2 regions of the Pseudoalteromonas sp. HL-AS2 genome follow, and region 1 is predicted to be linked to the other one. Evidence: riboswitches for the same ligand, from Rfam matches in the RefSeq annotation. Region 1 holds a riboswitch; the other holds the start of a gene.
What was found. A riboswitch is a leader RNA that binds a small molecule or an ion and turns the genes downstream of it on or off. The one in region 1 is predicted to bind cobalamin.

Region 1 (5,011 bases):
TGGTGTTAAACAAGCGAGCTACTACTTATGGAATAAATACAGCTCAACTCATAAAGTTAAATTTATTACCGTTGATTTTGAACCAGTAGTAGCAGAAATATTAGAGAATATTGAAAACAGCCAAATGGGTGTGGTGCTTAAACGCATGATGATGCGCGCAGGCAGTAAAGTGGCCGAAAAATTAAATATTCAAGCTTTGGTAACCGGTGAAAGTATTGGTCAGGTTTCTAGCCAAACATTAGCAAATTTAAGTGTCATTGACCGCGTAACCGAAACCCTTATTTTACGCCCGTTAATTCAACACGATAAACAAGAAATTATTAATATTGCACGTCAAATTGGTACGGCCGAAATGGCCGAAACGATGCCAGAATACTGTGGTGTTATTTCTAAAAAGCCAACTGTTAAAGCTAAAATAGAAGTAATAAAAGCAGAAGAAGAGAAGTTCGACTTTGATATTCTTAATACCGTAATAGAAAACGCACGAGTAATGGATGTGCGCGATATTGATGTAGAAGCTAAGCAGGAGCTAAAAGAAGCTGAGTCGGTTGCCGATTTACCAGCTGGTGCAGTGGTAATTGATATTCGCTCTCCAGAGGAAGAAGAAGCAGCACCACTGGAAATTGATTCTATAGAAGTGGTGCATTTGCCGTTTTTTCGCTTAGCAACTAAGTTTGGTGATTTACCAAAAGATCAAGACTATTACTTGTATTGCGATAGAGGTGTAATGAGCCAGTTACAAGCGCTTATTCTACACGATCAAGGCTTTACTACGGTAAAGGTATATCGCCCGTAAAAGTTATCTATTTAAAAAGCGTGGTTTATACCGCGCTTTTTTTTGCTGCAATTTTAGCTAAAAGTTCATCGTTAAAAGGGGTTTTAATATTATGAAGCTTACCTTGCTCGCTAATGTACCCACAAATTGCCATTATTTCGGTTGCTCTATTGTGAGTAACATCTTGTTGCATAGATGAGAAGTTCTCTGCGGTACGTGCCATCACATCATACGCACTGCTCAGTGCATTGATTAACGTTACATCAAGGTTTTTTGCCTTAGCAATATTACATGCTTCGGTTAGCAGGTTAATTATAATTGAGCAATATTGAGGCTCGCGCAACTGACCATTTTTAATGTTATGTAGCGCACTTAGCGGATTTATTGCTATGTTAACTAATAACTTATTAAAACGTAGCTGCTCAATATTCATAGACGTATTTAAAAGGGGGATCGCGGTTAATTGATCCGCCATAATTTTGCTATTTTTAACACCTAAGTTGTTACATCCGCCAATTGCACTTTGCCCATTACCAGTGTGCTGTACTATATATTGGTTTGATTTAAACCCTGCCATGCTGGTCGTTAAAAAATAAAGCGCTTGGTGCTCATTAAGCTCACATTTTAACTGCTCTACATTACCCATACCGTTATGCGAAAGCACAACAGAGCAATGCTGAGGCAAAAACTGTTTTATTTGTGCAAATGCGCTTTGCACTTGAAAGGCTTTTACCGTAAATAAAAACACATCAAATTTAGGTAAACTATTAAGCTCATTTAATGAAATAAAAGAGGCATTTATTTTTTGTGAAGCACTGTTGTCACTACTGTAAAAGCGAGTGTTACTCGTACTTTTTCGGGTTAACACGCTTACACTATGCTGCGCACTTAAAAAGTGGGCTAATAATAAGCCTATTGCGCCGTCGCCAATAATAAGAATTTTAGCCATGAGAGTTCTTTTTACGTGGGGTTAAAATTGCTTTGATTATAAAGTAGCTTGCTGCGCCGGCAAAATCTGCAATAAAATCTGCGATTGATGCTTGCCTATATGGAAGTGCGTCTTGCATTATTTCTATTGCAGCACCGTAACCGGCTAATAAAAGTATTTGTGCGTATAAAGGGAGTTTAAACGCTTTATCCATTATTATGGCAAGGATGAAAAATATCCCAAAGTGGGCTACTTTATCAACATGAGGAAACAGGTTGCCAACCCCTTTTATTTCTTTCGCAAATAAAAAGGTAAACACCACAATACTAATTAAAAAAATTGCTTGATAAACACGCCTTGTCACAACAAATCCTAAAATCGCTTAAAAAAGAAACCGTAGTATATCAAACTAATTTAGTATCGCACCTGAACAAGATGCATAAAAGTGTAAAGATTTATAGTTTTAGCGTTATAATCGCTTTAATAAATTAAGTATAAAATTAAGATAAAATAGTTAGGAGAAATCAATGCCTTCATTTGATATTGTATCTGAAGTAGAAATGAACGAAGCTAAAAACGCAGTTGATAATGCAAACCGTGAACTAGAAACTCGCTTTGACTTTAGGGGAGTTGATGCATCGATTGAGCTAAATGATAAAGTAATTAAGCTTAAAGCCGAAGCTGACTCTCAGGTTATACAATTATTTGATATTTTAGCGAGTAAAATTTCTAAGCGTGGTATGGATGTATCAAGCCTTGAATTGCAAGATATTAGCCGAGCGGGTAAAAATGTTTTTCGTAACGTTGGTTTAAAGCAAGGTATTGAAAAAGAGATGGCTAAAAAAATAGTTAAAGCCATTAAAGATTCAAAAGTTAAAGTACAAGCCGCCATTCAAGGTGAAGAAGTACGCGTAACAGGTAAAAAGCGAGATGATCTTCAAGAAGCTATGCAAGTAGTACGTAGCGCCGATTTAGGCCAGCCATTTCAGTTTAAAAACTTCCGCGATTAATAAAACAGATTACAGATATTATAGAGATTAGGAGACTAATTTTTAAAAAATTTGTGTTAAAAAAGCCAAACTACAGCAATGAAGTTTGGCTTTTTTGCTATTAGTAACTTGATATGTAATCTAACTCTTTTACAGTGATTGTTGAGGGTTTATATCGTTAAAAATCAAACTTTGGCTATATAGACGTCTATTGACATTTATAAACAAAATACTCACAATAGCGACCTATTTTCAAGGTGCTTGCTTAATACCTTTGTATACGTTTCAAAGTATTGAAATTAACAGCAAGATAATCGGGAAGTTGGTGCGTTTTCAAGACGATAACAACCCCAACACTGCCCCCGCAACGGTAAAGTATTAGCAGCTATTATAGTGTTGACTGAGTCCGGAGACCGGCCTTGAAGTAATCTTACTTATTAACATCTTTGCGGTGGGCAAAGGTAGGGGACATCATGTTAAATAAAACCGCTCTAGGTGTGGCAATTTCGGCTGCACTTTCATTTTCAGTATCTGCAACAGTGCAACCAATCGAAAAAATTACCGTTACAGCTAATAAATTCGAACAATCAATCAATGACGTTTTAGCAAGTGTAAATGTTATCGAGCGTGCAGAAATAGAAGCAAGCAACGTACGCGATTTACCAACGCTATTAAGTAAACAAGTTGGTTTTCAGGTTAATCCAAACGGTGGTTTTGGTCAAAGTACAGGTGTGTCACTTCGTGGTACTGGCTCTGGCGATGCGTTGATTTTGATTGACGGTGTACGTACAGGGTCTGCAACACTTGGACAAAAAGCACTAAATAATGTCCCTTTAAATAGTATTGAACGCATTGAAATTATTAAAGGCTCTCGCGCGGCTATTTATGGCTCTGACGCACTCGCGGGCGTAATTAATATTATCACGCGTGAGTCAGATAACTTATCTGTGAGTGCTACGTTTGGTTCTGATTCTTATCAAGATTATCAGGTGGCTGGCTCTGTAAAATCAGGCGATGTTACTACTGCGTTTAACGCAGGTTTTGAAAAAACTGATGGTTTTGATGTACTCCAAGGTGTAGCACCAGATGAAGATGGCTATGAAAATAAGAATCTTGGTTTTAAAGTAAATTATACCGATGCACGCTACGGCAACTTTAAGTTATTAGGCCAATACAGTGAAGGCTATGTAGATTACGACAATCGTTTCAGCCCAGCCACAAGTACTGTAGAAACAGGTGATTTTAAAAACTATCAGCTTTCTGCAGGTTGGAATAAAAACTACACTAACCAATCGCACAGTATTGATATTGCTATTTCAACAGATGATTCACACGATACCTCAGCATTTGGTGTAAATGATTTTATAACGAAACGTGTGCAATTGGATTATAACGGTCAATATACATTATCTGAAGAGCTTAATATTAGCGGCGGCGTTAACTGGTACAACGATGATGTATCTCGTAGTACAACGCAGTATGGTGTACAAGAGCGTGATGTATTAGCTGTATTTGTTGGTGCTTATTATAATACAGAGAAAGTGTTAGCTAATTTAACTGTGCGTCAAGACGATGATGAACAGTTTGGTGACGAAACGACTTACACTGCAGCAGCTGGCTATCATTTATCTGAAGACGCAACCTTTAGAATAAGTCAAAGCACTGGTTTTAAAGCACCTACATTTAACGATTTATACTTTCCGGCTTTTCCTGGTTTTCCACCTTCATCTAATCCTGATTTAGAGCCTGAAAAATCATTAAACCGAGAGATTGGGTTAAATGTAGATTTTGATATAGCAAGTGTTGATGTTGCTATTTTTAGAAATGATATTGAAGATAAAATCTCTTTGGATTCTAACTTTTTTCCTATCAACTTAAATGAAGCACGCTACGAAGGGGTTGAGTTTAGCCTGTCACAACAAATTTTGGGTTTCGATAGTAATCTTAACTTTGCTTATTTAAGTGCAGAAGACGAAGAAACGGGCGCAGAGTTACGTAATGTTGCTAAACGTACATTTAATTGGGAACTTGCAAAACAGTTTGGTGCGTTTGATGCGAGCTTAGACATGCAATATCGTAGTGACCGACAAGGTGCTGTGACGCGTTTAGGCTCATACACGCTTTGGAACTTAGCGGGTAATTATCAAGTAAATGAACACATTGAGGTTTCGCTTCGTGTAGAAAACTTATTTGATAAAGAGTATAACGTGGTTGACTCAAGCACTGATTCTATAACGGGTGAAGTATATTACTACAACACACCAGAGCGTCGCTTTTTTGCGGGCGCAAGCTACCAGTTTTAGCCGTCTTTAATGCTTT
Region 2 (5,011 bases), 280 kb from region 1:
TATTAGCAATGTCGTTGGCTCTGAGGTTTATTTCGGCTGGGCTGCCCGCCCCTTCCACCAGCAATAAATCAAAACGTTTTGCTAAACGGTTATGCGACGTGAGTACTGCATCCATAGCTACTTTTTTATAATCGTGATACGCCCCAGCTTCCATATTACTTATGGCTTTACCATGAATAATAACCTGCGCGCCAGTATCGCTATTTGGCTTAAGTAATATGGGATTAAAGTCAGTTTCAGGGGCTACCTTTGCCGCTATAGCTTGCAGTGCTTGAGCACGACCTATTTCACCACCATCATCTGTAACTGCACTATTTAATGCCATATTTTGTGGCTTAAATGGCGCTACATTTAGCCCTCTATTAGCAAATACTCTACACAGCGCCGCAACCAGTGTACTTTTACCCGCATCGGATGTGGTGCCTTGCACCATTAACGTTTTCATTTTATAGCCCTACACCTGGCGCTTACGAAAATACAATAAGCTTAAAAAGAACACGCTACCAATAGCTGCAGTAATAACCCCAACGGGTAACTCTTGATTAGTTAATAACGTGCGCGCTAGCACATCAACCCAAACCATAAAAGTACCGCCCACCAAACTCGTTACCAGTAAGCCAGATAAGCTACCTTGGGAGATAAAAAAGCGCACTATATGCGGCACCATTAATCCTACAAAGCCAATTCCGCCACACATAGCCACTAACACTGCCGTTATCAGCGAACTTAAAACTAGCATCAATATTCTAAAGCGATGTACCCGCACACCCAGTGTTATAGCACTTTCATCGCCGAGCAGCATGGCATTAAGTTGGCGCCTAAAACTAAGCATTGTAAATGTACACAATACAATAACCACAAAAGGTAACCACAGCGTTGCCCACTGCGCTCGTGCAAAACTGCCGAGCGTCCAAAATAAAATAGCCGCAACTGCCTGAGGATCGCTCCAGTAAAGTAATAAACTGGTAAATGCGCTAAATAAAAATGACAAGGCCACACCTGCCAGCAGCATAGATTCTACTTGCCCACTTTGCTGCCGCCCTGCAATCAATATAAGTAAACTCATAGCCACTAAACTGCCAGCCAATGCCGCTGCCGATAATGCAAAGCCCGCACTAATGCCCACAAACGCCATGAGTATAACTACCCCCAAAGACGCCCCAGACGATATCCCAAATAAATAAGGATCTGCTAACGGATTACGCGTCACGGTTTGCAAAATAAGCCCGGCAATGGCTAAACCACTGCCAGCTAAAAATGCCAGTAATGTGCGTGGCATTCTTAATTCAACAATAATTCGAGTGTTAAAGGAGCCCTCTGTTGAGGTGAAAATACTTTTAAATACATCAGTTAATGATGTGTCGGCAGCGCCATAACTCAGCGCCGTAAATAACGTAAATAATGCAGCTAGTACTGTGACTAAAAGTGCTATTGAATGATTGTTAAGCATGCGCATATTATTCATACCCATAAAAGTAAGTAATATGTGGAATAACACCACCTAATTTAGACATTTGCGGGTGGTGGCTTACTTGTGCACATACACCAAATACATCATTGAGCATGTCCTCGCTGAGCACATCGATGGGAGAGCCTGTATTAACAATTTCGCCGTGATTTATAACCACCAGCTCATCGCACATAGCAGCGGCTAAATTTAAATCATGAAACGATGCAAACACAGTAACGCCAAGCGATTTAGCCAACTCCATTACCTGAATTTGATACTTCACATCTAAGTGGCTGGTTGGCTCATCCATAATTAATAGTTGCGGTTGCTGCACCATAGCCCGAGCAATTAATGCACGTTGTTTTTCTCCTCCCGAAAGCGACTCAAAACGTTGGCTTGCATGATCCTGCAAGCCAACTCGCGCTATAGCTTGGTTTATTTTTTGTGTGTCGGCTGTTGTGGTGGTGCTAAATAATGCTTTATGCGGGGTTAACCCAAGTGCAACCACATCTAATAAAGTTAAATTAAATTGTGATGGGGTTTCTTGTAAAACAACCGCAACCTGCTTTGCGTATTCATGGCTTTTTAACTGCCAAATATCGGTATTATTAAATTTAATTTGCCCTGCAGTGGGCTGATTAAAGCGATACAAACACCGCAGTAAACTAGATTTACCTGCGCCATTGGGGCCAATTAAGCCAACGAACTTACCTTGCTTTATTTGCAAATTAACATTGTTGAGGATAGTTTTACTGCCAATATTCCACGACACGTGATTAACGCTTAACAATGGTGTATTTAATGGCGTTTGAGTTTGCAATAGTTAGCCCTAGGCAGGAATGCGCTCACTAACAATGCAACTAACTATGGCTAGTACATAATTTGAAGATGAGTAAACCCGCTCGTTAAAATAGTTTATTTGTATCTGACTTAAAGCGTTATGCTAATTACAGTTGCGGGAACAGTTGAGGAGTTGCACCTCATTCCAAATGAATACTCTATTATGGGCGGCTAAGTAAATAATTTAAAGCAAAAAAAACCGCACTTAACAAAGTACGGCTTAAAAAGGCAGTGCTAAGCGCTGCTTAAAATTTATATTCTATACCTACACCTAAGTAGTCTTGGTCAACGTTGTTGTCCATATCGAAATTAGAATAAAAACCAAATAATTTAGTGTTTTTATTTAACTGATGATCAACACCTGCCGAAATAGCCGTTTTGTCATCACTGCCTTTAAAATCCATTGCCTGGTACTGCAATTTAAAGGTATTGCTAGCCATAGTGTAAGCCGCACTTAATAAATAACCGTCGGCCTCACTACTGCCATCAACTTTTTCTTGCGTTTGATACATAGCGCCTAATTTAAAATCGGCTACTTTACCTTGTACTGATGCGCGCACTACATCGTAGCCGTTCACTTCACTATCGGCAGCAATAGCGGCATATATTGCGCTCTTTTTAAGGGCTGCGTCACCATAAGTTACTGCCATTGAATAGCCATTTTTAGCACCTGCTGCATCGCTATCCTCTGCAACAAACGTAGCCAAAAGCTTAAAACCTTGGTAAGAATTAGAGGCATAAGAAACACTACTGCCCATTCTATTTTCACCTTTAAAGGCATTTTTAATGTCGCCTTCAAGGTCGCTAAATAAATCAACTTTACCTTGTGACTGCTTAAGCGCGGTATCGTTACGGCCAATAACAACTTGGCCAAACGCGCCTTTTAAACCTATATACTGATTACGAGCAGAGATATTGTCGTCATTATCACCTTTTGAGTCGGCGTCAGAAACATCAACTTGAAATTCAAACTTATAAACAGCTTCTAAGCCATCAGATATTTTTTCAGACCCTTTTAAGCCCAAACGTGATGAGTTACTTTTAATTTCGGTAAAAGACCCCTCACCATCATCCGACGACTGTAGTGTTACGTTCGCTTTACCGTAAAAATCCACTTCAGCAAGCGCATTAAAAGACAAACCACCTAATAAAGCTACACATAAGCTCGACTTTACAAATTTCATGTTATTTCCTCGATAATCACAACAGACTCGTTTTTAATGCAACAGGAGTTTGGCACTGTTAAATGACAAAAATATTACAGCCGTCATATTTTTACACTTTTAAATTCATAAAAACACATAATAGTTGCAATCAAACGTACATATACAGCAAAACCATTGGCCTTACTCAACGGGTAACTTAGGAGTCATTTGGGTTAATAAATTTACTAATGTTTCTATTAACTCTTTTTGCTCATTGTCTCTGTGATAGGCAACAAATATATCGCGCGAGGTGGTTTCTACGTCTTTCACATGAAATAACTCGCCTTTTTCTAAATGCGCTGCAACAAGTACTTGAGGAATGAATGCACTCCCTCCGCATTGCAATATTAAATCAAGTGCTATACGCCCAGTACTTGTTCTAAAGTAAGGTGGGGTTTTGCCAGTAAACTGGCGAGCATGCCACAGTGAGAATGTCGTGCCCCAGTCAACATATACGTACTGGTTATCAAAAAAGTTATCGTAGCTGGCAGTATCAAACGCGCTTACCGGTATAATGGGTAGTTCACAAATTCGCTCAACCACCAGCTCATCAACTTTTGGTGGATCAAATAAAATAGCTAAATCTAAGGTGCGCTCTAATAACAGGCGGGTACTTTCTTGTTGTGCTTTTACCTCAGCCACCAAAGACACACCGGGCATTGCCGATACAATATTAGTAATACCAAACTGTAAAAATGCATCCCAAATGTTTGGTGTACCCGCTAGGCAAATTTGTTTATGCATATTATCGGCAAGTGCCACATCTACTTTTGCTCTTTGCATGCCAGTAATGATCATTTGTGCATGGGGTAATAAACGCTCACCTGGCGCTGTTAGTTGAATATTATTGCGCTGGCGAATAAACAAATTAACACCAAGCCCTTGCTCTAATTGACGAATTCTAAAGCTTACTGCAGACTGCGTGATATAAAGGTTTTCAGCCGCTTTGCCAAAGTGACGAGTGCGTACTACCTCAACAAATGTTTTTAATAAATCGATATCCAATTTTTTATCCTCACGATAAAAATAACTTGTTTAAAATATTTGCAAACTTGCCGCATACTCCAGCAATTACCAAGGTATGAGGGTACAACAATGAGCAATGATATTTCACTACTTCGCCAAGCATTTGTTAGTCAACGTCAGTTTTTTGATGATCAAAACTTCCCACGCGGATTTGGTCGCAGCGGAAACTTTACCTTATTAGAAGCCAGTATATTAGAGCAACACGGTGTTGTTTTAAAAGGCTTACATAATAAAGCCCTAGAGCCACAAAATGAACATCAGCAACAATTTGTCGCTGTTATTAGTGGTGCTTTAGAGCCAACCAATGCAATTGAGCGCGCTTGGGTTAAATACTTAAAGTTAACAACAAGCAAAGCAAAGTTCCATACATTATTTGGCCGCTCAAAAATAGCGACCCCAGCACCAATAAGCCAAGACTATTACGCCGAGTCAGACAGTATGTAATTGCTTTAACTATTTAATTTTTACATTTTAAATAGTTAAACATACA

Region 2: it holds a riboswitch for cobalamin, as region 1 does, so the genes downstream of both, RB215_RS12505 (ABC transporter ATP-binding protein) here and RB215_RS11155 (TonB-dependent receptor domain-containing protein) in region 1, are expected to answer to the same signal.

Annotation. Positions count from the first base shown of each region.
Region 1 is NZ_CP133571.1:2,401,878-2,406,888, reverse strand. It holds gene thiI (tRNA uracil 4-sulfurtransferase ThiI) at 1-796, shown strand, start outside; gene RB215_RS11170 (2-dehydropantoate 2-reductase) at 822-1,724, opposite strand; gene RB215_RS11165 (VanZ family protein) at 1,717-2,067, opposite strand; gene RB215_RS11160 (YajQ family cyclic di-GMP-binding protein) at 2,231-2,713, shown strand; cobalamin riboswitch at 2,964-3,129, shown strand; gene RB215_RS11155 (TonB-dependent receptor domain-containing protein) at 3,166-4,995, shown strand.
Region 2 is NZ_CP133571.1:2,677,208-2,682,218, forward strand. It holds gene RB215_RS12495 (cobyric acid synthase) at 1-445, opposite strand, end outside; gene RB215_RS12500 (iron ABC transporter permease) at 455-1,456, opposite strand; gene RB215_RS12505 (ABC transporter ATP-binding protein) at 1,458-2,270, opposite strand; cobalamin riboswitch at 2,349-2,490, opposite strand; gene RB215_RS12510 (porin) at 2,536-3,474, opposite strand; gene RB215_RS12515 (LysR family transcriptional regulator) at 3,637-4,500, opposite strand; gene RB215_RS12520 (DUF413 domain-containing protein) at 4,591-4,965, shown strand.